DNA from 3 places in the Streptomyces sp. NPDC026672 genome. Region 1 is predicted to be linked to each of the others. Evidence: predicted binding sites of a transcription regulator. Region 1 holds the regulator's gene; each other region holds the start of a gene.
What was found. Region 1 encodes HrcA, which represses chaperone genes, less so after heat shock. Its sites were predicted from a motif close to TTNGCACTCNGNNNNNCNGAGTGCNAA; they were not measured.
Positions count from the first base shown of each region.

Region 2: groL (chaperonin GroEL) is a predicted target of HrcA. The motif match lies at 5,543-5,569, and genes of this name have one in related genera.
Region 3: groES (co-chaperone GroES) is a predicted target of HrcA. The motif match lies at 2,497-2,523, and genes of this name have one in related genera.

Region 1 is NZ_JBEZXS010000010.1:52,083-61,782, forward strand. It holds gene AB0F77_RS13965 (S41 family peptidase) at 1-1,354, opposite strand, end outside; gene AB0F77_RS13970 (hypothetical protein) at 1,499-2,020, opposite strand; gene AB0F77_RS13975 (16S rRNA (uracil(1498)-N(3))-methyltransferase) at 2,189-2,929, opposite strand; gene AB0F77_RS13980 (nitronate monooxygenase) at 2,926-3,999, opposite strand; gene dnaJ (molecular chaperone DnaJ) at 4,101-5,237, opposite strand; gene hrcA (heat-inducible transcriptional repressor HrcA) at 5,238-6,254, opposite strand; gene AB0F77_RS13995 (MBL fold metallo-hydrolase) at 6,508-7,230, shown strand; gene AB0F77_RS14000 (DUF3097 domain-containing protein) at 7,265-8,077, shown strand; gene hemW (radical SAM family heme chaperone HemW) at 8,081-9,313, opposite strand.
Region 2 is NZ_JBEZXS010000020.1:127,465-137,164, reverse strand. It holds gene AB0F77_RS23710 (hypothetical protein) at 1-207, opposite strand, end outside; gene AB0F77_RS23705 (MurR/RpiR family transcriptional regulator) at 263-1,183, shown strand; gene murQ (N-acetylmuramic acid 6-phosphate etherase) at 1,261-2,211, shown strand; gene AB0F77_RS23695 (NADH:flavin oxidoreductase) at 2,416-3,543, opposite strand; gene groL (chaperonin GroEL) at 3,757-5,379, opposite strand; gene AB0F77_RS23685 (cold-shock protein) at 5,674-5,877, opposite strand; gene AB0F77_RS23680 (MoaD/ThiS family protein) at 6,307-6,582, opposite strand; gene thrC (threonine synthase) at 6,579-7,862, opposite strand; SAM riboswitch class I at 7,881-8,021, opposite strand; gene AB0F77_RS23670 (glucosyl-3-phosphoglycerate synthase) at 8,180-9,124, shown strand; gene AB0F77_RS23665 (trehalose-6-phosphate synthase) at 9,221-9,700, shown strand, end outside.
Region 3 is NZ_JBEZXS010000006.1:168,572-178,271, forward strand. It holds gene AB0F77_RS09225 (SAM-dependent methyltransferase) at 1-681, opposite strand, end outside; gene AB0F77_RS09230 (polysaccharide deacetylase family protein) at 664-1,599, shown strand; gene AB0F77_RS09235 (polysaccharide deacetylase family protein) at 1,596-2,435, shown strand; gene groES (co-chaperone GroES) at 2,670-2,978, shown strand; gene groL (chaperonin GroEL) at 3,095-4,720, shown strand; gene AB0F77_RS09250 (ester cyclase) at 4,813-5,520, opposite strand; gene AB0F77_RS09255 (SDR family oxidoreductase) at 5,608-6,381, opposite strand; gene AB0F77_RS09260 (MOSC domain-containing protein) at 6,485-7,171, opposite strand; gene AB0F77_RS09265 (LysR family transcriptional regulator) at 7,252-8,151, shown strand; gene AB0F77_RS09270 (WhiB family transcriptional regulator) at 8,298-8,627, opposite strand; gene AB0F77_RS09275 (response regulator transcription factor) at 9,009-9,620, shown strand.

The DNA of each region.
Region 1 (9,700 bases):
AGTCCTGGAAGCGCAGCGGGGTCGCCTCGGTGACCGACAGGTCGGTGGTGTGGGCGATGCGCAGCTGGGACAGGGGGCGCGGGCCGGGGTGGGACCAGGCGAGCCAGGCCGAGTCGGGCGAGAAGGCGAGCCCGGACACGTCGCCGTCGGCGCTGCGGTCGACCTCGCGGACCTCGCCGGTCTCCCGCTCGACGAGCAGCAGCCGTCCGTCGTGCGAGGCGACCGCGGCCCGGCTGCCGTCGGGCGACATGGCCAGCTCCAGGACCCGGCCGAGCTGTCCGGCGGCGAGCCGGCGCGGGATGGCGCCGGGGACCGGGCCGGTGGCGGGGGCGAACTCCAGGGCGTCCTCGCCCTCGGCGTCGGTCACCCACACCGCCCACTCCTCGCCCTCGGCGCGGAAGGCGCGCGGCAGCCGGGCCCGTACGCCGGGCCGGGCGGACAGGGCGCGGGCGGGGCCGGCGCGGTGGGTGACCCAGTGGACGGCGCCGCGCACGACGACCGCGCTGCCGCGCGCGGTGTGGTCGGGGGACGCCTCGCCGAACCAGCGGGACGCCTTCAGCGGGTACGGCCGCAGGTCGAGGCGCGGTCCGCCGAGCCGCACGTCGAGCCGCCTGGGCTCGGCGCCCTCCAGGTCGTCGAGCAGCCGGAGTTCACCGCCGGCGACGTAGACGACACGCTGTCCGTCGGTGGCGGCGTGGCGGGCGTAGAAGCCGTCGAGGGGCGTGTGGCGGCGCAGGTCGGAGCCGTCGGCGAGGGAGGAGTAGAGGGCGCCGGTGCCCTCGTGGTCGGAGAGGAACCCGACGCGCTCGCCCACCCACAGCGGGAACTCCAGGTTGCCGTCGAGGTCCTGGTGCAGCCGGACGAACTCGCCGTCGCCCTCCCGGTCGATCCACAACTTGCCCGCGGTGCCGCCCCGGTAGCGCTTCCACCAGGCGGCCTCGCGGCCCATCGGCGCGGACAGCAGCACGGTGGCCGGGCCGAACGCGACGTCGCCGACGGGCCCGTAGGGCAGGGTGTCGGCCGGTCCGCCGTCGAGCGGGACGGCCCGCGCCCAGCTGCGGCGCAGGCTGGCCTGGCCCTGGGTGCTGATCGCGAGGACCTTGCCGTCGGGGGTCCAGCCGCGCACCTGGGTGCGCCAACTCCCCCAGTGGGTGAGGCGGTCGGCGGGGCCGCCGGCCACCGGGGCGACGTGCACCTCGGGAGCGCCGTCGCGGGTGGAGGTCCAGGCGACGGTGGTGCCGTCGGGCGAGATGCGCGGCAGGGTCACCGGCACGTTGTCGGCGCTGACCCGCCAGGCCCGGCCGCCGTCGAGGGGGGCGAGCCAGACGTCGTCCTCGGCGGTGAAGGCGACCAGGTCGCCCCGGAGATGGGGGAATCGGACATACGAGGAAGAAGCTGTTGAAGGCGTCGATGTGGTCGAATGCGCGGAACCCGCCGATGTGGACTCAGTCACCCGATCACCTTAAGCATGGCGCGACCTCGGCGGACACCCCTGCGATCACTTGCCTTCCACGGGCCCGCAACTGGGGTCGCCCACGCACCAGATGGTCCGGGTGACGGTGACGGTGACCGTCGGTCCGGGCCGCGGCACCCCGCCGCCCGCGGGCGGGGTCCCCACCGCGCTGGGAGCTGCGCCGCAGTCGCCGAGTCCGTCGACGCGGAAGACCTGGTCCCCGTCCACCGCGGCGACCAGATCGCCGCGCACGCAGGCGCCGCCCACGGCCCGGGTCACCCGGCCGGTGACGGTGATCCTCCGGTCGTCGGTGGTGCGGCCCTGGCAGTCGACGGCGACGACGGTGGTGGTGGTCCCGGTGGCCGAGGGCGCCGGTCCGCCGGAGGCCCCGGACCGGTCGCCGTAGTCGCCGGTGCAGGTCAGCCAGCGCACGCCGACGTGCCGGCGCTGGAGTTCGGCGGTCGCGGTCCGGTCGGTGGTGTAGGAGACGGTCGCCGTGCTCAGGCCGCCCGGGTCGCACGCCACGGCGCCGCCCACGGCCAGCGCCGCGAGGCCCGCGAAGGCCACCGCCCGCGTCCCGCGCGTCCCGCGCGTTCCGGGGCCCCTGTGCCGGACCGACCTCAACACCCCCATGGACGGCAGCCTGCCACCGCCGCGGATGGGGCGGTAGGGCGCCGACGACCACTCATGTGTTCGCGCACGTCACGGAAGGGGGACCCGGCCGCGGGCCGGGGTTCAGGACCAGCGGCCGGTGCGTCCGAGGAGCAGGGCCGCCGCCGCGGTCCCGGCGGTGGAGGTGCGCAGCACGGTCGGCCCGAGGACGTACGCCCGTGCGCCCGCCTCCTCGAACAGTGCCAACTCCTCGGGGGAGACGCCGCCTTCGGGGCCGACGACGAGCACGATCTCGCCCTCGGCGGGGAGTTCGGCGGTGGCGAGCGGGGCGGTGCCGCTCTCGTGGAGCACGGCGGCGAAGTCGGCCCGGGCGAGGAGGGCGGCGACCTGCTTGCCCGTGGCCGCGTCCGCGACCTCCGGGAAGCGCACCCGGCGGGACTGCTTGCCGGCCTCGCGGGCGGTGGCCCGCCACTTGCCGAGCGCCTTGAGTCCGCGCTCGCCCTTCCACTGGGTGATGCAGCGGGCGGCCTGCCACGGCACGATCGCGTCGACGCCGACCTCGGTCATGGTCTCGACGGCCAGCTCGCCCCGGTCGCCCTTGGGCAGCGCCTGGACGACGGTGATCCGGGGTGCCCGCTCCGGCTCCTCCTCCACCGGGGCCATGTGCACCACCAGCCGGTCCTTGCCCTCGGTGCCGAGCACGTCGCACACCGCGTAGCGTCCGGCGCCGTCCGTGAGGACGACCTCCTCCCCCGCCTGGAGGCGCTTCACGGAGACCGCGTGCCGTCCTTCGGGTCCGTCCAGGACGTAGCGGCCGCCGCTGTCCGCGCGGAAGTGCTCGACGACGAAGACCGGCGCCGTCACCGGGCGCCCTCGGCGGCGAGGACGGCGCGCGCCTCGGCGAGTTCGGCGGTCAGGACCTCCACCAGCCGTGCGGCGGGCAGGTCGCGGGCCATGCGGTGCCCCTGTCCCGCCCACAGCGCCATGCCCTGCGCGTCGCCGCCCTTGGCGGCGGCCTTGCGCAGCGGGGAGGTCAGGTGGTGGACCTCGGGGTAGGCGGCGGGGGCGTACGGGCCGTGCTCGCGCATGAAGCGGTTGACCAGGCCGCGCGCGGGCCGCCCGGAGAAGGCGCGGGTGAGTGCCGTCCGCGTGAACAGCGGGTTGGTCAGCGCGTCCTTGTGCGCGGCGGCGGCACCGGACTCGGGGGTGGCGAGGAACGCGGTGCCGAGCTGGGCGGCGCTCGCGCCGGCCGCGAGGACGGCGGCGATCTGGCCGCCGCGCATGATGCCGCCGGCGGCGACGACCGGGATCTCCACGGTCTCGCGGATCTGCGCGACGAGGGAGAGCAGGCCGACGGAGGAGCCGTCGTTCTCGGCGATGTCGCGGTGGGTGCCCTGGTGGCCGCCGGCCTCCGCGCCCTGGGCGATCACCGCGTCGGCGCCGGAGCGCTGCACGGCGAGGGCCTCCTCGGCGGTGGTCGCGGTGACCAGGGTGAAGGTGCCGACGCGGTGCAGGGAGTCGACGACCTCGCGGGTCGGGACGCCGAAGTGGAAGGAGACGACCGGCACCGGGTCGTCGACGAGGACGGCGAGCTTGGCGTCGTAGCCGTCGTCGCGGCCGCTGTCCGGGTCGCCGAGCTCCGTCTCGTACCAGGCGGCCTCGCCTGCGAGCTGGTGGGAGTAGACCTCCACGGCGGCGGGGTCGGCCTGCTCGGACTGCGGCATGAAGAGGTTCACGCCGAACGGCCTACCGGTCAGCCCCCGCAGCTGCTTGATCTCCTGGTACATGCCGTCGGCGGTCTTGTACCCGGCGGCGAGGAACCCCAGACCGCCCGCCTCGGAGACGGCGGCGGCGAGCTGCGGCAGGGAGACGCCGCCCGCCATCGGGGCCTGCACGATCGGATGTGGGAAGAGATCGGTCAGCGCGGAGGACATGACGGCATGTTGTCACGTCCTCCGAACAACTCCGAACCCACCCTTCCCTTGGCATAGGCCCCTGGCAAGGAGGTCGGCGACCGTCGGGGGCGCGGCTCGGCTCAGCGACCGTTGAAAGCGTCCTTCAGCCGGGAGAACAGACCCTGCTGACCCGGCTGGAACTGGCCCTGGGGGCGTTCCTCGCCGCGGAGCTTGGCCAGTTCGCGCAGGACGCGTTCCTGTTCGGGGTCGAGCTTGGTCGGCGTCTGGACCTCGACGTGGACGATCAGGTCGCCCCGGCCGCCGCCGCGCAGATGCGTGACGCCCCGGCCGTGCAGCGGGATCGACTGGCCGGACTGGGTGCCCGGACGGATGTCGATCTCCTCCATGCCGTCCAGGGTCTCCAGCGGCACCTTCGTACCGAGCGAGCCCGCCGTCATCGGGATCGTCACCGTGCAGTGCAGGTCGTCGCCGCGCCGCTGGAAGGTGCTGTGCGGCAGCTCGTGGATCTCGACGTACAGATCGCCCGCGGGACCGCCGCCCGGACCGACCTCGCCCTCGCCGGCCAGCTGGATGCGCGTGCCGTTGTCGACGCCGGCCGGGATCTTGACGGTCAGCGTCCGCCGCGAGCGCACCCGGCCGTCGCCCGCGCACTCGGGGCACGGGGTCGGGACGACCGTGCCGAAGCCCTGGCACTGGGGGCAGGGCCGGGAGGTCATGACCTGGCCCAGGAAGGATCGGGTGACCTGCGAGACCTCACCGCGGCCCCGGCACATGTCACAGGTCTGCGCGCTGGTGCCGGGCGCGGCGCCCTCGCCGTTGCAGGTGTTGCAGACGACGGCCGTGTCGACCTGGATGTCCTTCGTGGTGCCGAAGGCCGCCTCGTCCAGCTCGACCTCGATCCGGATCATGGCGTCCTGGCCCCGGCGGGTGCGCGAGCGCGGCCCGCGCTGCGACGCCGTGCCGAAGAACGCGTCCATGATGTCGGAGAAGTTGCCGAAGCCGCCCGCCCCGAAGCCGCCCGCGCCTCCGCCGCCGGACTGGGAGAGCGGGTCGCCGCCGAGGTCGTAGACCTGTTTCTTCTGCGGGTCCGACAGGACCTCGTAGGCGGCGTTGATCTCCTTGAAGCGCTCCTGCGTCTTCGGGTCCGGATTCACGTCCGGGTGAAGCTCGCGCGCGAGTCGCCTGAAGGCCTTCTTGATCTCATCCTGCGACGCGTCGCGGCGCACGCCGAGAACGGCGTAGTAGTCCGTGGCCACTTACGACTCCGCCAGGATCTGTCCGACGTACCGTGCCACTGCGCGTACCGCTCCCATCGTTCCCGGGTAATCCATGCGGGTCGGTCCGACCACGCCGAGCTTGGCGACTGCCTCGCCGCCCGAACCGTAGCCGACCGACACCACGGACGTGGAGTTGAGTCCCTCATAGGCGTTCTCGTGACCGATCCGCACGGTCACGCCCGAATCGCCGGCCTCGCCCAGCAGCTTGAGGAGCACCACGTGCTCCTCCAACGCCTCCAGGACGGGCCGGATCGTGAGGGGGAAGTCATGTCCGAAGCGGGTGAGATTGGCGGTGCCGCCGATCATCAGCCGCTCCTCGTTCTCCTCGACCAGTGTCTCCAGCAGGGTGGAGAGCACCGTCGAGACCGTGCCGCGGTCCTCGGCCTCGAACGCGTCCGGCAGGTCCTCCACCAGACGGGGCACGTCCGAGAAGCGCCGGCCGGCGACCCTGCTGTTGAGACGGGCCCGCAGGTCCGCGAGCGACGTCTCCCCGAAGGGCGCCGGGCAGTCCACCATCCGCTGCTCGACCCGGCCCGTGTCCGTGATCAGCACGAGCATCAGGCGCGCGGGCGCGAGCGAGAGCAGCTCCACGTGCCGCACGGTCGAGCGGGTCAGGGAGGGGTACTGCACGACGGCGACCTGCCGGGTGAGCTGCGCGAGCAGCCGTACCGTACGCGCCACGACGTCGTCGAGGTCGACGGCGCCGTCGAGGAAGTTCTGGATCGCGCGCCGCTCGGGTCCCGTCATCGGCTTGACGCCGGCGAGCTTGTCGACGAACAGCCGGTAACCCTTGTCGGTGGGGATGCGCCCCGCGCTGGTGTGCGGCTGCGCGATGAACCCCTCGTCCTCCAGGGCGGCCATGTCGTTGCGGACCGTCGCCGGGGACACACCGAGGTTGTGCCGCTCGGTGAGCGCCTTGGAGCCCACCGGCTCCTCGGTGCCGACGTAGTCCTGGACGATGGCGCGCAATACCTGGAGCCTGCGTTCACTCAGCACCGCGCACACCTCCAGAAGTCGTCCCCTTGGCGCCTTTCCTGGCACTCTGAACCGTCGAGTGCCAGCCTTCTCCGGCCAGTGTACGGCCGTGGGGTACGCCGGGGGCAAGGCTCAAGCCGGACGACAGCGCCCCGAAGGCGCGCGGGACGGTGCCGCTGTGCGGCTCCGCCGCGTGCGCGCGACCGGCCCCGGCGGTGCCGCGGACGGCGGACGGCCGTCGCGGCACCGCCTGCGGAGCGCGTAGCGTCGGTGCATGACGGTGACATGGGAAGCGGCCCGCTGGGAGCGGCTGACCGACAGGGTCGCACGGTGCCGACTGCCGGGGTGGGACTGCACGGTGGGGCTGGTCCTCGGCGCGGGCACGGCCCTGTTGGTGGACTCCGGATCGAGCCTGGCGGAGGGCGCCCGACTGCGCGCGCAGGTGCGGCAGCTCACGGGCCGGGATGTGACCCATCTCGCGCTCACCCATCCCCACTTCGACCATGTCCTCGGTGCGGCGGCGTTCCCGGAGGCCGAGGTGTACGCGGCGGTGGGCGTGGCCGGGGTGTTCGCGTACGAGCGCGCCGCGCTGCTGCGGGACGCGCTGGCCGAGGGGCTGGACGCGGCGCTCGCCGAGGCGGCGGTGGCCGCGCTGGCCCCGCCCCGCCATCCGGTCTCGGGCGAGTGGACGCTCGACCTGGGCGACGGCCGGCAGGCGCTGCTGGCGAACGTGGGCCCGGGGCACACGGCGCACGACCTGGCGGTGCTGGTGCCGGGCGAGCGGGAGGTGGTCTTCTGCGGCGACCTGGTCGAGGAGTCCGGCGAACCGCAGGCCGGCCCCGACGCGGTGCCCTCGCGGTGGCCGGCGGCGCTGGACCGGCTGCTCGCCCTCGGCGGCGAGGACGCGCTGTACGTGCCCGGTCACGGAGCGGTGGTCGACGCCGGGTTCGTACGGGCCCAACGCGACGCCCTGGCCGCGCGTTTCGGCGTGTCGTGAGTGGGCGCGGGGCGCTTCTCCTATCGTCGGGCGAATGCGCCAGTACTCGCCCGACCTGACTCCGCCGTGGAAGAAGCCGAAGCACGTGCCGGAGGTCGCGGCCGAGCCGGGGCTGGTGGTGGAGGAGCCCGGGACCGGCTTCTGCGGGGCGGTGATCCGCTGCGAGGCGGGCACGGTGACCCTGGAGGACCGTTTCGGCAAGCACCGTGTGTTCCCGCTCGGGCCGGGCGGCTTCCTGCTGGAGGGCCGCCCCGTCACGCTCGTACGGCCGTCGGCGGCGCCCGGACGTCCCACCCGCACCGCCTCCGGTTCGGTGGCCGTGCCCGGGGCCCGCGCGCGGGTGGCACGGGCCGGGCGGATCTACGTCGAGGGCCGCCACGACGCCGAGCTGGTCGAGAAGGTGTGGGGCGACGACCTGCGCATCGAGGGCGTGGTCGTGGAGTACCTGGAGGGCGTGGACGACCTGCCGGCGATCGTGGCCGACTTCGCCCCGGGCCCCGACGCCCGGCTGGGCGTGCTGGTGGACCACCTGGTGCCGGGCAGCAAGGAGTGGCGGATCGCGCAGTCGGTGACCGACGAGCACGCCCTGGTGGTGGGCCACCCGTACGTCGACGTCTGGGAGGCGGTGAAGCCGTCGGCCCTGGGGATCGCCGAGTGGCCGCGCGTCCCCCGCGGCCAGGACTGGAAGACGGGGGTGTGCCGGGCGCTGGGCTGGCCGGACAACACCGGCGCGGCCTGGCAGGCGATCCTGTCCCGGGTCCGCTCCTACAAGGACCTGGAGCCGGAGCTGCTGGGGTGCGTGGAGCGGCTGATCGACCATGTGACGGTGCCCGGGGCGGACTCCTGACCGTCAGTCCACCAGGTCCCTGACCACCGCGTCCGCCAGCAGCCGGCCGCGCAGGGTCAGCACCGCGTGTCCCTCGTCGTAGGCGCCGGGCGCCAGCAGGCCCTCGTCCAGGAAGCGGTGGGCGGCCGTGCGGCCCGCCGGGCGCAGCAGCGACAGCGGGACGCCCTCCCGGAGCCGCAGCTCCAGCAGCACGCGCTCCACCCTGCGGTCCTCGTCGGTCAGGACCTCACGGCCCGCGCCCGGGGTGCGGCCCGCCGCGAGCGCCGCCGCGTACGCCCCCGGGTGCTTCGCGTTCCACCAGCGCACCCCGCCGACGTGGGAGTGGGCGCCGGGGCCCGCGCCCCACCAGTCGGCGCCGCGCCAGTACAGCTCGTTGTGCAGACAGCGGGCGGCCCGCGAGGTGGCCCAGTTGGAGACCTCGTACCACTCGAAGCCCGCCGCCGACAGCACCTCGTCCGCGATCAGGTAGCGGTCCGCGTGGACGTCGTCGTCGGTCATGGGGACCTCACCCCGGCGGATGCGGCGGGCGAGCCGGGTGCCCTCCTCCACGATGAGCGCGTAGGCGCTGACGTGGTCGGGGCCCGCGCCGAGCGCCGCGTCCAGGGAGGCCCGCCAGTCGTCGTCGGACTCGCCGGGCGTGCCGTAGATCAGGTCGAGGTTGACGTGCTCGAAGCCCGCCGCCCGCGCCTCGGCGACGCATGCCTCCGGGCGGCCGGGGGTGTGGGTGCGGTCCAGGACGTCCAGCACGTGGCGCCTGGCGCTCTGCATGCCGAAGGAGATCCGGTTGAAGCCGCCCTCGCGCAGCTCGGCGAGGTAGGCCGGGTCGACGGACTCCGGGTTGGCCTCGGTGGTGACCTCCGCGTCGGCCGCGAGGCCGAACTCGTCCCTGATCGTCCCCAGCATCCGCACCAGGTCGGCGGCGGCCAGCAGGGTGGGCGTGCCGCCCCCGACGAACACCGTGCGGACCTCGCGCGGGTCGTCGCCCAGCACCTTGCGGGCGAGCCGGACCTCGTCGGCGAGGGTGTCCGCGTAGTTGTCGCGGGAGGCGAGCACGCCGCCGGTGCCGCGCAGCTCGGTGGCGGTGTACGTGTTGAAGTCGCAGTAGCCGCAGCGGGTCGCGCAGTAGGGGACGTGCAGGTAGAAGCCGAGGGGCCGGTCGGCGGACCCGGCGAGCGCGGACGCGGGCAGCGCACCGTCGCCGGGCACGGGCTCACCGTCGGGGAGTGCGGAAGGCATGTCCCCCATTGTCCCGCACACCCACCACCACCTGTCCCGCCCGCCCGGCGCCCCCCTGCGCGGCGGCGGATCACCCGGCCCGGAGCAGACCGCGCACGCCCCGGTCACCGAGCCCTGAACGATCCGACGATCCGCGACCCACCCGGTTCCCCGCCCCGGAGCCGACCCGCGCGCCCCGGCCGCTCGGCGCGGGGCCGACGGTGAGCGGATCGGCCCCCGACCCGGAGTCAGCCCTCCCGGAGCGGCCCGTACGCCCGGAGCAGCCCGTACGCCCGGCCGCTCGGCGCGGGGCCGGCCGTGGGCGGGTCGGCCCCCGACCCGGAGTCAGCCCGCCCGGAACGGCCCGTACGCCCGGAGCAGCCCGTACGCCCGGCCGCTCGGCGCGGG
Region 2 (9,700 bases), on a different contig from region 1:
CAGGGCGTCCTGCACGTCCTGGGCGACCAGACCCGCCACATAGGCCACGCCGTCCGGCCACTGCTCGACCCACCAGCGGCGCTGTGCGACGGAGTCCTCGACCAGCGAGACCACGTCCGCCTCGGCGACCTCGCCCGCGACCAGATCGGCGAGGACACGGGCGCGTGCCGCGTGCAGCGACTGCTCCAGCGGGTTGATGGGATCCATGCTCCCATTGTGCGTGGTCTTGACCCCGACACCGGGACGAAAATATCTTTCACTGGTGACCCAGGACGTGAAGGAAATTTTCGGCGGACCCGGGGGCACGCCACCCGCGCCGGCCGCCCTCGCCGCCAAGGTGCGTACGCTCGCGCCGTCCATGACCCGCTCCATGCAGCGCGTCGCCGAGGCCGTCGCGGGCGACCCGGCCGGCTGCGCGGCCCTCACGGTCACCGGCCTCGCCGAACTCACCGGCACCAGCGAGGCGACCGTCGTGCGCACCGCCCGGCTGCTCGGCTACCCCGGCTACCGCGACCTGCGCCTGGCCCTCGCCGGCCTCGCCGCGCAGCAGCAGTCGGGCCGCGCGCCCGCCCTCACCACCGACATCGCCGTGGACGACCCGATCGCCGACGTCGTCGCCAAACTTGCCTACGAGGAGCAGCAGACGCTCGCCGACACGGCCGCCGGCCTCGACACCGCCCAGCTCGGCGCGGCCGTCGGCGCGCTGGCCGGCGCACGCCGCACCGATGTGTACGGCATCGGCGCGTCCGGGCTCGTCGCCCAGGACCTCACCCAGAAGCTGCTGCGCATAGGTCTCATAGCGCACGCGCACGGCGACCCCCATCTCGCCGTCACCAACGCGGTGCAGCTGCGCGCCGGGGACGTGGCCATCGCGATCACCCACTCCGGGTCGACCGGCGACGTGATCGAGCCACTGCGGGTGGCGTTCGAACGCGGGGCGACCACCGTCGCGATCACCGGACGGCCCGACTCCGCGGTGACGCAGTACGCCGACCACGTGCTCACCACGTCGACGTCCCGGGAGAGCGAGCTGCGGCCCGCCGCGATGTCCTCCCGGACCAGCCAACTGCTCGTCGTGGACTGCCTGTTCATCGGGGTGGCACAGCGGACCTACGAGTCGGCGGCGCCGGCCCTCGCCGCGTCCTACGAGGCGCTGGCCCACCGCCACCGTTCGCCCAGGTGACCTCCGGGGCCGATCATGGTGGGGATCCATGGGCGCCCCGACCCGTATTCGCACGAACCCGGAAAGAGCCGCTTCGTATGACCTCCACGTCCGATTCCCACGCTCTGCGTGCCCAGTTGGAGCAGTTGACCACCGAAGCCTTCCGGCCCGAACTGGCCGAGATCGACCGGCTGCCCACCCTCGACATCGCCCGGCTGATGAACGGCGAGGACACCCGGGTGCCCGCCGCCGTCGCCGAGCGGCTGCCGGAGATCGCCGCGGCCATCGACGCCATCGCCGCCCGCATGGCCCGCGGCGGGCGACTGGTCTACGCCGGCGCAGGCACCGCCGGGCGGCTCGGGGTGCTGGACGCCTCCGAGTGCCCGCCCACCTTCAGCACCGACCCCGACCGGGTCGTCGGGCTGATCGCGGGCGGCCCGGACGCGATGGTCACCTCCGTGGAGGGCGCCGAGGACTCCGGGGAGCTGGCCCGCGAGGACCTGGACTCGCTCGGCCTCACCGCCGACGACACGGTGGTCGGCGTCTCCGCCTCCGGGCGCACGCCGTACGCGGTCGGCGCGGTCGAGCACGCCCGGACCCGGGGCGCCCTGACCGTGGGGCTGTCCTGCAACAGCGGCAGCGCGCTCGCCGCGGCGGCCGAGCACGGCATCGAGGTCGTCGTCGGGCCCGAACTACTCACCGGCTCCACCCGCCTCAAGGCCGGCACGGCGCAGAAGCTCGTCCTCAACATGCTGTCGACGATCACGATGATCCGGCTCGGCAAGACGTACGGGAACCTGATGGTCGACGTGCGCGCCACCAACGACAAGCTCCGCGCCCGCGCCCGCCGTATCGTCGCGCTCGCCACGGGAGCGCCGGACGAGGAGATCGAGGCGGCCCTCACCGCGACCGGCGGCGAGGTGAAGAACGCCATCCTCACCCTCCTGACCGGCGTGGACGCCCCCACCGCGGCCCGGCTCCTGACCCGCTCCACGGGCCACCTCCGCGAGGCCCTGACCGCGGCACCCCATGGATCGGCCCACCGGTGAGCACATCGCCCGGTCCCGCCCCGTGACGCCGGACGCGACGCCCGGCGCCCCGCGCTCCCGCGGCGAGGGCGGTCCGGTCCGGCCCGGACGGTGAACGGCGGCCGATCGCTCCCCTCCCGGGAAGCGGCTTCCGGGGAGCGGCTCTCGGGAAATGGCTCTCGGGGAGCGGCTTCCGGGGAGCGACCGGCCGGCGTCGGAACCGCGTCAGACGAGCGTCGTGAGCGCCTTCGCGTCGAAGGGGGCCAGCTCGTCGAAGCGGCCGGCCAGCACCTTCACCACCCACTCGGGGTCCTGGAGCAGCGCCCGGCCGACGGCTACGAGGTCGAACTCGTCGGCCTCCAGCCGGTCCAGCAGGTTGTCGATGCCCCTGACGGGGGCGCCCTCGCCCCTGAAGCTGCGGAGGAACTCGCCGTCGAGGCCCACCGACCCGACCGAGATGGCCGCCCTGCCGGTCAGCTTCTTCGTCCAGCCCGCCAGGTTGAGGTCGGAGCCGTCGAACTCGGGGAGCCAGTAGCGGCGGGTGGAGGCGTGGAAGGCGTCGACCCCGGCCGCGGCGAGCGGCGCCAGGATCGCCTCCAGCTCCTGCGGCGTCTCGGCGAGCCGCGCGTCGTACGCGCCCTGCTTCCACTGCGAGTAACGGAAGATCACCGGGAAGTCCGCCGACACGGCCTCGCGCACGGCGGCCACGACCTCGGCGCCGAACCGGGTGCGGGCCACGGCGTCGCCCCCGTACGCGTCCGTACGGCGGTTGGTGCCGGACCACAGGAACTGGTCGATGAGGTAGCCGTGCGCGCCGTGCAGCTCGACGCCGTCGAACCCGATGCGCTCGGCCGCGGCGGCGGCCTCGGCGAAGGAGCCGATCACCGCGTCCAGGTCCGCCCGCGTCATCGCCCGGCCGGTGCCTTCGGTGCCGTCGACCCGCAGCCCGGAGGGGCCGACGGCGGGCGCCTCGGCGTAGGGCGGCTGGCCCTGCTCGCGCACCATGCCGATGTGCCACAGCTGCGGGACGATCCGGCCGCCGGCCGCGTGCACGCCCTCGGCGACCTTCGCCCAGCCCGCCAGCTGCTCCTCGCCGTGGAACCGCGGGACGCGGTCGCTCGAGCCGGCCGACTCATGACCGATGTACGTCCCCTCGGTGACGATGAGTCCCACACCCGCGGCGGCACGGCGGGCGTAGTACGCCACGACGTCCTCGCCGGGGACACCGCCCGGGGAGAACTGCCGGGTCATGGGGGCCATCATGATCCGGTTGGCGACGGTGAGGCCGCCCAGGGTGAAGGGCCTGGCGAGGATCCGGGCCGCGCGGGACGCGGGGGACGCGGTGACGGTCACGTGGAGAACTCCTCAGGGGATGTGTGGGGTGGTGCGCACGGTCCGCCTGTGCGCGGCCCGCCTCTGCACAAACCGCATGGTATGTGTACGCGCATCGAAGTGCCAGAACGCACAACCGCCCCGGTCCCTGTGATCCCGGACACGCCCGAGGGCGGCACCCCCGTGTCCGGGAGTGCCGCCCTCGGCGAAGGACAGTCGATCGACCTGGGTCGATCAGAAGTCCATGTCACCGCCCGGCATGCCGCCCGGAGCGGCCGCGGCGGCCTTCTCCGGCTTGTCGGCGATGACGGCCTCGGTGGTGAGGAACAGCGCGGCGATGGAGGCGGCGTTCTGCAGCGCGGAACGGGTCACCTTCGCCGGGTCGATGATGCCCTCGGCGACCAGGTCGACGTACTCGCCGGTCGCGGCGTTCAGGCCGTGGCCCGGGGTCAGGTTGCGCACCTTCTCCACCACGACACCGCCCTCGAGGCCGGCGTTGACGGCGATCTGCTTCAGCGGGGCCTCCAGCGCGAGCTTCACGGCCTGCGCGCCGGTCGCCTCGTCACCCTCGAGCTCCAGCTTCTCGAAGACCTGGGAGGCCTGGAGCAGGGCCACGCCGCCACCGGCGACGATGCCCTCCTCGACGGCCGCCTTCGCGTTGCGGACGGCGTCCTCGATGCGGTGCTTGCGCTCCTTGAGCTCGACCTCGGTGGCGGCACCGGCCTTGATGACGGCCACGCCGCCGGCCAGCTTCGCCAGGCGCTCCTGGAGCTTCTCGCGGTCGTAGTCCGAGTCCGACTGCTCGATCTCGGCGCGGATCTGGTTGACCCGGCCAGCGACCTGCTCGGAGGAGCCGGCGCCGTCGACGATGGTGGTCTCGTCCTTGGTGATGACGACCTTGCGGGCCTTGCCCAGGAGGTCCAGGGAGGTGTTCTCGAGCTTGAGACCGACCTCCTCGGAGATGACCTCGCCGCCGGTGAGGATGGCGATGTCGTTCAGCATGGCCTTGCGGCGGTCGCCGAAGCCCGGGGCCTTGACGGCGACGGACTTGAAGGTGCCGCGGATCTTGTTGACGACCAGGGTCGACAGGGCCTCGCCCTCGACGTCCTCGGCGATGATCAGCAGCGGCTTGCCCGACTGCATGACCTTCTCCAGGAGCGGGAGCAGGTCCTTGACGGAGCCGATCTTGGAGTTGGCGATCAGGATGTACGGGTCGTCGAGGGACGCCTCCATACGCTCCATGTCGGTGGCGAAGTACGCCGAGATGTAGCCCTTGTCGAAGCGCATGCCCTCGGTGAGCTCGAGCTCCAGACCGAAGGTCTGCGACTCCTCGACGGTGATGACGCCTTCCTTGCCGACCTTGTCCATGGCCTCGGCGATGAGCTCGCCGATCTGGGTGTCGGCGGCGGAGATGGAGGCCGTGGAGGCGATCTGCTCCTTGGTCTCGACGTCCTTGGCCTGCTCCAGCAGGGCGGCGGAGACGGCCTCGACGGCCTTCTCGATGCCCCGCTTGAGGGCCATCGGGTTGGCGCCGGCGGCTACGTTGCGCAGACCCTCCTTGACCAGGGCCTGAGCGAGGACGGTCGCCGTGGTCGTACCGTCACCGGCGACGTCGTCCGTCTTCTTGGCGACTTCCTTGACCAGCTCGGCGCCGATCTTCTCGTACGGGTCCTCGAGCTCGATCTCCTTGGCGATGGAGACACCGTCGTTGGTGATCGTGGGGGCGCCCCACTTCTTCTCGAGGACGACGTTCCGGCCCTTGGGGCCGAGGGTCACCTTGACGGCGTCCGCGAGCTGGTTCATGCCGCGCTCGAGGCCGCGCCGCGCCTCCTCGTCGAACGCGATGATCTTGGCCATGTGAAGTGGTCCCTCCAGGACTGGGGGTGATTCCTTCGGACCGCGCCCGCGCCCGCGACGGACGGCTCGCCGGCCTCGTGGTTCCTTGCCCCACCCGGCCTGCGGGCCTCACCGACCCGGTCCTTCATTGTCACTCTCACCTTCAGAGTGCTAACGCCAATGATTAGCACTCGGCATGGTCGAGTGCAAGCGCCTCCCGGGATCGGCGGGGAGCGCGGGGCGTCGGGCCGCCCCGGGGCGGGCAGCACGAAGGGCCCGCACCCCGGGAGGCGCGGGCCCTTCGTGGTAAGACGTTCAGGCGGTGACGCGAACCATGTCGGCCTGCGGGCCCTTCTGGCCCTGCGAGATCTCGAACTCGACCCGCTGACCCTCTTCCAGGGTGCGGTAGCCGTCCATCTGAATCGCGCTGTAGTGGACGAAGACGTCCGCACCACCGTCGACCGCGATGAAGCCGTACCCCTTCTCCGCGTTGAACCACTTGACGGTGCCCTGAGCCATGCCTAACTCCCCTATTACTGGCCCTTGCACAGATCCACACTTCGCGGACCCGGGTCAGACCTCACCCCCCAAGGTTGGGGGCGTGCGCCGGAACGCGTCGACCGCGGCTGAATGTATCTGCCCAACTGCCGTCTGCAACAGGTCAATCGGACGAGAAATCTGGACGGGCGCGGTCCGGAATCTACCAAGAATTCATCTGAATTCTGGTCAAGTCGGGCCACACAAAGGGGGTGTAAGCCACAAAAGGCCCAGGTACTTTGGCTGCTTCTTGCCGGGCGCGCACAAAGAATCCGGGGCTCCCGACCCGAAGTCGGGGAGCGCGTTCCCCAACTCTACCGCGTTCAACCCCACTGAATTGCCCCCTCCGCTTCTCTCACGGAGGGGGCAATTCAACGAACGGTCGGTAACCGGGATTACCGAAGGTAATGATCAGCCGCCGGCGACGGCCGGGATGATCGACACGCCCGCGCCGTCCGGCGTGGCGGTCTCCAGCCCCTGCTCGAAGCGGACGTCATCGTCGTTCACGTACACGTTGACGAAGCGGCGCAGCTTGCCCTGGTCGTCCAGGACGCGGGCGGCGATGCCCGTGTGGTTCCGGTCGAGGTCGGCGATGACCTCGCCGAGGTTGCCCCCCTCGGCGTCGACCTCGGCCTGCCCGCCCGTGTAGGTGCGCAGGATGGTGGGGATGCGAACGGTCACGCTCATGCGAGGCCAGCCTCTCGGAAGGAGTCCAGGGTCGGACGGATGGTCGCGGTCAGGCCGGTGCCGGCCACCGCGTCGAGGGTCTTCAGGCCGTCGCCCGTGTTGAGCACGACGGTCGTCAGGGTGGGGTCGAGGGCGCCGGACTCGATCAGCTTCCTCGTCACACCGACCGTCACCCCGCCGGCGGTCTCCGCGAAGATGCCCTCCGTGCGCGCCAGCAGCTGGATGGCGTCGACGACCTGTTCGTCCGTCACGTCCTCCACGGCGCCACCGGTGCGGCGCGCGATGTCGAGGACGTACGGCCCGTCGGCCGGGTTGCCGATGGCGAGGGACTTGGCGATCGTGTTCGGCTTCTGCGGCCGGACCACGTCGTGCCCCGCCTTGAACGCCGTCGACACCGGCGAGCAGCCCTCGGCCTGCGCGCCGAAGATCTTGTACGGCCGGTCCTCGACCAGGCCGAGCGCGATCAGCTCCCGGAGCCCCTTGTCGATCTTCGTGAGCTGGGAGCCGGAGGCGATCGGGACCACGATCTGGTCGGGCAGCCGCCAGCCGAGCTGCTCGCAGATCTCGTACGCCAGGGTCTTGGAGCCCTCCGCGTAGTACGGCCGCAGGTTGACGTTGACGAAGCCCCAGCCCTCGCCGACCGGGTCGCCGATCAGCTCGGAGCAGAACCGGTTCACGTCGTCGTAGGTGCCCTCGATGCCGACGAGGTCGCCGCCGTAGACCGCGGCCATGACGACCTTGGCCTGCTCCAGGTCGTGCGGGATGAACACGCAGGAGCGGAGGCCGGCGCGGGCGGCGGCGGCGCCGACGGCACCGGCGAGGTTGCCGGTGGAGGAGCAGGACAGGGTGGTGAAGCCGAAGGCGCGGGCGGCCTCCAGGGCCTGGGCGACGACCCGGTCCTTGAAGGAGTGCGTCGGGTTGCCGGAGTCGTCCTTGACGAACAGGCCGCCGGTGACGCCGAGTTCACGGGCGAGGTTGTCGGCCCTGACGAGCTGGGTCCAGCCGGGGTTGATGTTGGGCTTGCCGGCCACGTCGGCGGGGACGGGCAGCAGCGGTGCGTAGCGCCAGATGTTCGCGGGGCCCGACTCGATCGTCTTGCGCAGGTCCTCGGTGTCGTACGCCGAGAAGTCGTAGGCGATCTCCAGCGGGCCGAAACACTCCTCACAGGCGAACACGGGGCCGAGGGGCACGCGGTGGCCGCATTCGCGGCAGCTCAGGGCGGTGGCGGGACCGAGGTCGACCGTGGGGTCCGAAGTGGTGGCAACAGTCTGCGCAGCCATGTGAGGCGAGGCCCTTTCTCCTCATCTTCCTCACGACGCATCTCGTCGTGAGACGGATTTGGCACCTTCCCTAGCCGGGAGCCTCGCGGAGAACGAGAACCGGCTGGAGGGTTGCCGGGGCTTCATCGGGCCGTGTCCCTCTGCCCCTCTGGATGAGCTGTATGCGGTTGTGGACGCCCTCGACCCCCGACATGCGATGGTCACCGGCGTTGTTCAAGACTGTAACCGAAGGCCAGGACAGTTGAGATAGTCGTCCGAACCGCGAGATGGATCACACGGTCACCTGGTGTGATCACGACAGTGAGGAGCCGCTGACTGTGCTGGAAGAAGTCGAGCGCTGGCTGGCCACCCGCTCCTGGTCGGTGACCGATCGCCCGCTCCACCGGATCGTGGCCGCGAAACAGCGCACGGGACACACGGTCTCCGTGGTCCTGCCCGCCCTCAACGAGGAGGAGACGGTCGGCGACATCGTCGCGATCATCCGTCACGACCTCGTGCAACAGGTCCCGCTCGTCGACGAGATCGTGGTCGTCGACTCGGGCTCCACCGACCGCACCGCGGAGGTGGCCGCCGCCGCGGGCGCCCGGGTCGTCCACCGGGACGCGATCCTGCCGCGGATGCCCGCCGTGCCCGGCAAGGGCGAGGTGCTGTGGCGCTCGCTGCTGGTCACGAGCGGGGACATCGTCTGTTTCGTCGACGCCGACCTGCGCGAGTTCTCCTCCGACTTCGTCTCCGGGATCGTGGGCCCGCTGCTCACCGACCCCGGGGTGGACCTGGTCAAGGCGATGTACGACCGGCCGCTCGGCGGGGCCTCGGGGCAGGGCGGCCGGGTCACCGAGCTGATGGCCCGCCCGCTGCTGAACATGCACTGGCCGCGGCTGGCGGGCTTCGTGCAGCCGCTCGGCGGGGAGTACGCCGCCCGTCGCTCGCTGCTCGAACAGCTGCCGTTCCCCGTCGGCTACGGCGTGGAGCTGGGCATGCTGGTCGACGCCCTGCACCTGGTGGGTCTGGACGCCCTCGCGCAGGTCGACGTCGGCGTGCGCAAGCACCGGCACCAGGACGGGCAGGCGCTGGGCAGGATGGCCGCCGCGATCTACCGCACCGCGCAGCTGCGGCTGGCCCGCGGCCATCTGGTCCGCCCGTCGCTGACCCAGTTCGAGCGCGGCGAGGACGGGTTCGAGCCGCGCACCTACTCGGTGGACACCGAGGAGCGGCCGCCGATGACGGAGATCGCGGAGTACGCGGCGCGCCGGGTCGCCTGACCGCGGGCGGCGGCCTCGCGAGAACGGCCGTATACAGCGCCCACGTGGGGTGGACCGTACGTTTGAGCGTTTACGGGCCGGGCTAGGTTGAGGCTTATGGCTTCGACGCAGGGTGCTGCACAGGTGCTGGTGGCTTCCAACCGCGGCCCGGTCTCGTACGAGGTCCGGCCCGACGACGCGGGCGGCTCGCTGCACGCCCGGCGCGGCGGCGGCGGACTGGTGTCCGGGCTGTCCGCGATCGGCTCGGACGCGGACTCGCTGTGGGTGTGCGCCGCGCTCGGCGACGGCGACCGCGAGGCGGTACGGCGGGGGGTCGGCGAGCCGGGCGTGCGGATGCTGGACATCCCGGCGGACGTGTACGGGGACGCGTACAACGGGATCGCGAACTCGGTGCTGTGGTTCGTCCACCACATGCTCTACCAGACACCGCTGGAGCCCGTCTTCGACGCGGAGTTCCGGCGCCGGTGGGAGTCGTACCGGGCCTACAACCGGGCGTTCGCCCAGGCGCTGGCCGAGGAGGCCGCCGAGGGCGCGGCCGTGCTGATCCAGGACTACCACCTGGCGCTGGCGCCGCGG
Region 3 (9,700 bases), on a different contig from region 1:
GGACAGCGGCGGCGAGTACGCCTCGGGGTCGAAGATCCGCCCCCGGCCGCCGCGCCGTGCCGGGTCGACGAACAGGGCGTCGTACGCCGCCGTGTCGACCCCGGTGACGTCCGCCTCCCGCACCTCGATCAGGTCGTCCAGGCCCAGCGCGCGGGCGTTGGCCCGGACGGTCTCGGCCGTCAGCGGGTCCCGGTCCACCGCCAGTACCCGGATGCCGGCCCGCGCGAGGGCGAGGGCGTCGCCGCCGATCCCGCAGCACAGGTCGGCGACGGACGTGACACCCAGTTCCCGCAGCCGCCCGGCGCGGTACGCCGCCACGCCGGCCCGCGTCGACTGCTCGACCCCGTTCGGCGTGAAGAACATCCGTCCCGCGTCCTCGGCGCCGAACTTCGCCACCGCCCGCTGCCGCAGCCGGGCCTGGCCGAGCGCCGCCGAGACCAGGTCGGCGGGGTGGTCTCGGCGCAGCCGGGTGGCGACGGCGAGTTCGTCGGCCGGGGCGGTGTCGCGGACCTCGTCGAGGAGGGCGCGGCCCTCGGGGGTGAGCAGCGCGTGGAGGGGGAGCAGGTCGTTCACCGGGTCATTGTGGGCCAGTCGGTGGACGCTGCGCCCGCGGTGGCGGTGTCGGGCCGGGCCGGGGCCGGGTGCCTGCGAGGATCCGGGCCCATGCGAGTAGTAGGACAAAACGATCAAAAGAGGGCGTGGGGTGGGCGAACGGCCGTCCGGGGCGGCCTCGCCGTGCTCGCCGTCGCCGCGGTCGTCACCGGCTGCTCGGCGCCGGGCGGGGAGACGGAGCGGCGCCCGGCCGAGGGTTCGCACCCCCTGGGGGCACCGCCCGCCCGCGGACCGGACGACCACACCACCCGCCCGCCCGCCGGCCGTGCCGCCCTGGTCGCCGCCGCCCACCGCTGGGGACTCGACGCGGCCCCCCTGACGCCCCCGCCGCCCCCGAAGCGGAAGCCGAGGATCGCCGCCCGCGAAGGCTTCGAGGTCGACGGCCAGGTGACGGACGGCCTCCCCCCGGTCTTCACCACGATCCCCACCAAGGACAAGGTCGTCTTCCTCACCATCGACGACGGCGCCGAGAAGGACCCGGCGTTCCTGCGCATGATGAGCGAACTGAAGGTCCCGTACACCGCCTTCCTCAGCAACTACCTGGTCGAGGACGACTACGGCTACTTCCGCAGGATGCAGTCGCAGGGCGTCACCCTCAACAACCACACCCTCACCCACCCCTACCTGCCCGGACTCTCCTACGAGGAGCAGCGGCACGAGATCTGCGGCATGCAGGACGTCATGGAGCGGCAGTTCGGCAAGCGCCCGACCCTCTTCCGCCCGCCGTACGGCAACTACAACGGCGACACCCTGCGCGCCGCCAAGTCCTGCGGCATCGAGTACGCGCCGATCTGGGACGAGGAGGTCTTCGTCGACCGCTGGGAGTACCGCGAGTGGGACCGGAGCCTGCACCCCGGCGACATCGTCCTCACCCACTTCCAGGGCCGCGACGAGTGGAACGGCACGATGACCGACGACATGCGCCGCTTCCTGAACAAGGTCACGCGCGAGGGATACGCCGTGGCCCGCCTGGAGGACTACCTGTGAGGCGGCCGGCGGCGGGGCACCGGCGGTCCACCGCCGTCCTCGCGGCCGCCCTGGCCCTCACCGGCTGCGTCCTGAGCGGCTGCGCCCAGTCCGTCGACCCCATCGAACGGCTCGGCAAGAAGGCGGCCCAGGGCGTCCGGTCGCACGGCCCCGAGGCGGAACCCGCCTACCGCCGCTGGGGCCTCGCGGCCCCGCTCGCCCCGCGTCCCACCCCCGTCGCCCGCACCGCGGCACCGCGCACGGCCGGCCCGGGGCTGCCGCCCGTCGTGGACCACGTCGGCACCTCCGACAAGGTCGTCTTCCTCACCTACGACGACGGTGCCGAGAAGGACCCCCGGTTCGTCGACATGGTCCGCGAACTGCGCCTGCCCGTCAGCCTGTTCCTCACCGACAGCGTGGTCGGACCCGGCTACGGCCACTTCGCGCGCCTCCAGTCCGTCGGCGCGAGCGTCCAGAACCACACCCTCGACCATCCCGCGATGCGCGGACTGCCGTACGCCGGGCAGCGCGCCGAGATCTGCGGCCAGCAGGAGAAGGTCAGGTCCCGCTTCGGCATCCGCCCCCGCCTGTTCCGGCCGCCCTACGGCACGTACGACACCACGACCCTGCGCGCGGCGGCGGACTGCGGCGTCTCGGCGGTCGTCCTGTGGCGGGCCGCGATGACGGCCGAGGGCATCTCCTACGCCCGCGGCGAGGCGCGGCTGCGCCCCGGCGACGTCGTCCTGGTGGGCCCCGACGAGTCCACCGGCCCCACCCTCCGCGAACGCACGACCCGCCTGCTGCGCGAGACCCAGCGCGCCGGCCTGACGGTGGGCCGGCTGGAGGACTACCTCTGAGTCCGAGTCGCCGGCACCGGGCCGCCCGAGGAGGGATTTCCGGCTGACGCGCCGCGGGCAATTGGCACTCCGCTTGACCGAGTGCTAATCGCGGTCATAGTCTCGGCTCTGGCACTCGGCAGACGAGAGTGCCAACACAGCGACGGGCAGGTCCGGCACCCGCGACGACGGATCGACCTGGTCGCCACCTCAGACAGTTAACCCCGTGAGATCTCCGAAGGGGGAGGTCGGATCGTGACGACCGCCAGCTCCAAGGTTGCCATCAAGCCGCTCGAGGACCGCATCGTGGTCCAGCCGCTCGACGCCGAGCAGACCACCGCCTCTGGCCTGGTCATCCCGGACACCGCGAAGGAGAAGCCCCAGGAGGGCGCCGTCCTCGCCGTGGGTCCGGGTCGCTTCGAGAACGGCGAGCGCCTGCCGCTCGACGTCAAGGTCGGCGACGTCGTCCTGTACAGCAAGTACGGCGGCACCGAGGTGAAGTACAACGGCGAGGAGTACCTCGTCCTCTCGGCTCGCGACGTCCTCGCGATCATCGAGAAGTAAGTCACCTCAGCATTTCTGCTTCGAGCTGCGCCCCTGGCCCCCGCGACCGCTAACAGGACCGGGCGCCCGGGGCGCAGTTTCTTTCATCCGAGATTTCCGAGAGGGCTCACGCTGTCATGGCGAAGATCCTGAAGTTCGACGAGGACGCCCGTCGCGCCCTCGAGCGCGGCGTCAACAAGCTTGCCGACACGGTCAAGGTGACGATCGGCCCCAAGGGCCGCAACGTCGTCATCGACAAGAAGTTCGGCGCTCCCACCATCACCAACGACGGCGTCACCATCGCCCGCGAGGTCGAGATCGAGGACCCGTACGAGAACCTCGGCGCCCAGCTGGTGAAGGAGGTGGCGACCAAGACCAACGACATCGCGGGTGACGGCACCACCACCGCCACCGTGCTCGCCCAGGCGCTCGTGCGCGAGGGTCTGAAGAACGTCGCCGCCGGTGCCTCCCCGGCCTCCCTGAAGAAGGGCATCGACGCCGCGGTCAAGGCCGTCTCGGACGACCTGCTCGCCACCGCCCGGCCGATCGACGAGAAGTCCGACATCGCCGCCGTCGCCGCGCTGTCCGCCCAGGACCAGCAGGTCGGCGAGCTGATCGCCGAGGCCATGGACAAGGTCGGCAAGGACGGTGTCATCACCGTCGAGGAGTCCAACACCTTCGGTCTGGAGCTGGACTTCACCGAGGGCATGGCCTTCGACAAGGGCTACCTGTCGCCGTACTTCGTGACGGACCAGGAGCGCATGGAGGCCGTCCTGGAGGATCCCTACATCCTCATCAACCAGGGCAAGGTCTCCTCCATCGCGGACCTGCTGCCGCTGCTGGAGAAGGTCATCCAGACCAACGCCTCCAAGCCGCTGCTGATCATCGCCGAGGACGTCGAGGGCGAGGCCCTGTCGACCCTGGTCGTCAACAAGATCCGTGGCACCTTCAACGCCGTCGCGGTGAAGGCCCCCGGCTTCGGCGACCGCCGCAAGGCGATGCTCCAGGACATGGCCGTCCTCACCGGCGCCACCGTCATCTCCGAGGAGGTCGGCCTCAAGCTCGACCAGGTCGGCCTCGACGTGCTGGGCTCCGCCCGCCGCGTGACGGTCACCAAGGACGACACCACGATCGTCGACGGTGCCGGCAAGACCGAAGAGGTCCACGGCCGCGTCGCCCAGATCAAGGCCGAGATCGAGAACACCGACTCCGACTGGGACCGCGAGAAGCTCCAGGAGCGCCTCGCGAAGCTCGCCGGCGGCGTGTGCGTGATCAAGGTCGGCGCCGCCACCGAGGTGGAGCTGAAGGAGAAGAAGCACCGTCTGGAGGACGCCATCTCCGCGACCCGCGCCGCGGTCGAGGAGGGCATCGTCTCCGGTGGTGGCTCCGCGCTCGTCCACGCCGTCAAGGTGCTGGAGGGCAACCTCGGCAAGACCGGCGACGAGGCCACCGGTGTCGCGGTCGTCCGCCGCGCCGCCGTCGAGCCGCTGCGCTGGATCGCCGAGAACGCCGGCCTGGAGGGCTACGTCATCGTCTCCAAGGTCGCCGAGCTGGAGAAGGGCAACGGCTACAACGCCGCCACCGGCGAGTACGGCGACCTGGTCAAGGCCGGCGTCATCGACCCGGTGAAGGTCACCCGCTCCGCCCTGGAGAACGCCGCCTCCATCGCCGCCCTCCTCCTGACGACCGAGACCCTGGTCGTCGAGAAGAAGGAAGAGGAAGAGCCGGCCGCCGCGGGCCACGGTCACGGCCACGCCCACTGAGGCAACGGCACCACGCCGAAGCAGCACGGAAGAAGCCCCCGCTCCCGGTCACCGGGAGCGGGGGCTTCCGCCCCTCGCGGGCGTCCTTCGGATCAGGTCTCCAGCGCGTCCAGCGCACCCAGCCGGGCCATCAGGCCGAGGCGGTCGTACTGCCACCAGCCCTCGGCGATCTTCCCGTCCGCGCCGAAGCGGAAGACGGTCGTCCCGGTCATCGTCACCCGCCGCCCGGTCGCCGGCAGGCCCAGGAACTCGCCCTTGTGCGTGCCCTCGAAGGTCCAGCGGACGCACACCCTGTCGCCCTGCGCGATCCGGTCGTCGAGGGTGAACGCGAAGTCGAAGCCGTCCCGCCACACCGTGATCTCCCGGCGGACCGCGTCCATCCCGATGGCGTCCTGCTCGCGCGCCGGATCGTGGTCGTGGTACCCCTCGGCCAGCAGCCCGTCCAGCGGCGGCAGTTCACCCGGCGCCGCCATCACCTCGAAGAACCGCCGCGCGGCCGCCGTGCCCAGCTGCTCGTCCCGCACGACGTCCAGATCCGTGAACGTCGGGATCTCGTCGCACAGGGCGACCAGGTCCCGGAAGACCCGGTCCGTCTCCGGCAGGTTGGAGTTGCGCATCGCGTCCTCGTACGACGCGAACTCCACGATCTCGACGATGTGTGACGCGTCGGACCGGTCCCGGCCGACCAGGTCGTGCGTCGCGGTCCGCTTCCCCCGGGTCTGCTCGACCCAGCTGTCCATGAGCCGGTCCACCTCGTCCAACCGGCTGGTCCTGCACTCGATGAGCTGTACGAACGTCATGGCGCCGCCTCCGGCCCCCCTGGGTCCGGTTCCGTCACGCCCATTTTCCCACCGGTGCGGTGCCCGGCACCCCCGCCGTGCGCGGGTTCACTGCGGGCCGTACTTGCGCCCCGTCTTCGAGGTGATCCCGCCGAGCAGCCGGTGCGGCGTCACCTTCGCCAGGCCCATCAGCGCCTTGTACCGCGGGTCCGGGATCGACACCGTCCTGCCGTGCGCGAGGTCGTTCAGCGCCGCCGCGACCAGCTTGTCCGCGTCCAGCCACATCCAGCCGGGGATGTTGTCCGTGCCCATCCCGGCCCGCTCGTGGAACTCCGTGCGGGTGAAACCCGGGCACAGCACCATCAACCGCACGCCCGTGCCCGCCAGGTCCCGCGCCGCGCCCTGCGTGAACTGCACGACCCACGCCTTCGACGCCCCGTAGGTGCCCCTCGGGACGAACGCCGCCACGGAGGCCACGTTCACGACTCCGCCCCGCCCGCGCTCGCGCATCGACTCCGTCGCCGCCGACGTCAGCCGCAGCACCGCCTCGACGTGCACCTTGAGCATCCTCAGCTCGTCGGCCATCGACACGTCCAGATAGCGGCCCTTGTTGCCGAACCCCGCGTTGTTGACCAGCAGGTCCACCGGGTTGCGCCGGTCGCCGAGCCGGGCGGCGACCGCCTCGATGCCCTCGTCCCCGGCGAGGTCGGCGGTGAGCACCTCCGCCTCGATGCCGTGCCGGTCGTGCAGCTCGGTCGCCTGCTCGCGCAGCCGCCCGGTGTTCCGGGCGACCAGGACCAGGTCGTGCCCGTCCGCCGCCAGGCGTCGCGCGAACGCGGCGCCGATCCCCGCGGTCGATCCCGTAATCAGAGCCGTTGTCATGGCCCAAGACTAGTTACCCGGACGCCGCGCACCCGCCCCGAGCACAGGGCCTCCCGATCCGTGAAGCCCGCGTGCGCGGCCACCCCGTGACGGGCCGTCGGGCTCAGTGGGAACGGGCCGCCCCGCCGCCGTACCGCGCCACGTACTCCCGGGCCTCGGCCAGGGCCTGGGCGTGCAGGGCCTCGCCCGCGACGAGCACCCGCGGCAGCAGCTCCCGCTCCGTCGTCCCCGAGCGGAACTGGAGGGCCACCGTCACGTCGTGGTCGGGCCGGTGCACGATCTCGATCGGATCGCCCGCCCGGACCTCGCCCGGCCGGATCACCCGGAGGTACGCACCCGGCGCACCCTTCCGCGTGAACCTCTTGACCCAGCCCCGCTCGCCCAAGTGGCCCTGGAACGTGGCACACGGGACGCGCCCGGAGGTGACTTCGAGGACGACCTCGGGGCCGATCCGCCAGCGCTCCCCGATCAGCGCGCCGGACACGTCCACCCCGCGCGTCGTCAGGTTCTCCCCGAACGAGCCGTTCGCCAGCGTCCGCTCCAGCTCGCGCTCCCAGTCGTCGAGGTCCTCGCGCGCCATCGCGTACACCGCCTGGTCGTCGCCGCCGTGGTGGCGCAGGTGGCACACCGCGTCGCCGGTGAGGCCGCTCGCCCCCACCCCCTTGGGGCCCGGCGCCGCCACCCGCACCGCGTGGTCGACCGGCCGCTTGTCGATGCCGGTCACGCCCTCCGGCTGTTCCGTGTACGGCACGGCCTTCGGGCGGCCCAGGTTCACAGAGAGAAGGTCCATGGTGCTCACGCTACGTGACCATACCCAAAGTGTCGACGCGATATTCGGCTCGCCATCCAAGTCACGCTTATGCTCAAGGGGTGATCGAGGCCCGTCATCTCCGTGTCCTGCGCGCCGTCGCCACCACCGGCTCCTTCTCGGCCGCGGGGCGCGAGCTGGGCTGCACCCAGCCCGCCGTCAGCCAGCAGATGAAGGCCCTGGAAGCCTCCGTCGGCACCCCGCTGCTGGTCCGCGGCGGCCGGTCGATGCGGCTGACCCAGGCCGGCGAGGCCCTGGTCCGGCACGCCTCCGGCATCCTCGCCGGACTCACCGCGGCCGAGGAGGAGGTCGCCGCCATCGCCGGCCTGCGCGCGGGCCGGGTCCGGCTGGTCTCCTTCCCCAGCGGCAGCTCCGCCCTGGTCCCCACCGCCCTCGCCGCCCTGCGCGCCGCCCACCCCGGCACGCGCGTCTCCCTGGAGGAGGCCGAGCCGCCGCACTCGGTCGACCTGCTGCGCGAGGGCGACTGCGACGTGGCGCTGGCCTTCCGGTACGAGGGCGCGGCGGGCGCCGAGGAGTGGGACGACCTGGTCGTCCGGCCCCTGCTCACGGACCGGCTCGTGGGGCTCGTGCCCGAGCGGCACCGGCTCGCGCGGACCGGCCGCGTCGCCATCGGCGAACTCGCCGGGGAGCCCTGGATCGCGGGCTGCCCGCGCTGCCGCGGCCAGCTGGTGGAGGTGTGCGAGGGCGCGGGCTTCACGCCCCGCATCGACTTCGCCACCGACGACTACCCCGCGGTGGTCGGCCTGGTGGGCGCGGGCCTCGGCGTGGCCGTCCTGCCCCAGCTCGCCGTGGAGTCCGTACGGCCCCGGGGCGTGCGCGTGCTGGACCTTGAACCGGCGGTCAGGCGCGAGATCGTCGCGCTCACCCTGCCCGACCTGGCGCAGGTCCCCGCGGTCTCGGCGACGCTGGAGCAGCTGGCGGCGGCGGCCCGGCGGGCGTGAAGCTTCCGGCGCGCACGCGTAGTCGCGCGCACGCGTCGCCGCGCCGACCTGTTCCCTCGACTGCCTCCTGCCCCACGGTCTCCTGCCCCACGGTCTCCTGCCCCACGGTCTCCTGTCTGTTGTCTCCTGCGTGAAGAAACGTTCCTTCAGGTGTTCGGGGCGGTGTCCCCGCCGGACGTCGTGGCCGACACCAGCCGGTTGCGCGCCCGCCCCATGAGCTCCTCGCGTTCGTCCTCGGTCAGGCCGCCCCACACTCCGTACGGTTCCCGCACGGCCAGCGCGTGCGCCGCGCACTCCGCGCGGACCGGGCACCTCATGCAGACCTCCTTGGCCGAGTTCTCTCGAGCGCTCCGAGCCGCCCCGCGCTCACCCTCCGGGTGGAAGAAGAGCGAACTGTCGACCCCGCGGCACGCAGCGAGGAGCTGCCAGTCCCACAGGTCCGCGTTCGGTCCGGGAAGGCGGGAGAAATCTGCCATTACGTGACCCCTTGTAGCCGATCTGGGCGGATACGGTGCCAACGACCGTACATCTCCGGTCTAAGAAGATGAAAATATGACTCATTGCGAATCTAGCCCCAGACACTGGCGAACAGGAAGAAAATGGCTCAAATGGGGCATAGGTTGTGATGAAAAATTGTGGGTCCTCCGGGCAGGTCTGCATCGTGTGCGCGCCCTCACGTAGAGTGCCGAAGAGGTCGTGTACCCCCGTAACTCTTTCGAGTGACCGTCGTTGAGAGTGCGGAGGCGGTTGAAAACAAGAGCGCTCGGGCAGGCGTCCGAGACGGTCGACCGCACAGGTGACGATTCCGTACCAGCCTGGAGGCTCAAGGTGACGCGCATCAGCTGCGGAGGGCGGCCATGACATCCGTCCTCGTCTGCGACGACTCCCCGCTTGCCCGAGAGGCGCTCCGCCGCGCGGTCGCGACCGTGCCCGGCGTCGAGCGCGTGACGACGGCCGCCAACGGCGAGGAAGTCCTCCGCCGCTGGGGTGCCGACCGCTCGGACCTGATCCTGATGGACGTGCGCATGCCCGGTCTGGGCGGCGTCGAGACCGTGCGCCGGCTGCTGTCGGCCGACCCCGGCGCGCGCATCATCATGCTCACCGTCGCCGAGGACCTCGACGGTGTGGCCCTCGCGGTCGCCGCCGGCGCCCGGGGCTACCTGCACAAGGACGCCTCGCGCGCCGAACTGCGGGCCACGGTGACACAGGCCCTCGCCGACCCGACCTGGCGGCTGGCCCCGCGCCGGCTGCGCTCCGCCGAGATGGGCGCCGCGCCCACGCTCACCGCGCGGGAGATCCAGGTGCTCGAAGGCATGAGCCACGGACGGTCCAACGCCGAGATCGGCCGTGAGCTGTTCCTCTCCGAGGACACGGTCAAGACGCACGCACGGCGGCTGTTCAAGAAACTCGGCGCCTCGGACCGCGCGCACGCGGTGGCGCTCGGCTTCCGGTGGGGCCTGGTCCGGTAGGACCCCGTGAGCGGCGGCGGGGGTGCGGACCCTTCCGCACCCCCCGCTCACCCGCGTGGTGGGCGGGACGGGCGACGCGG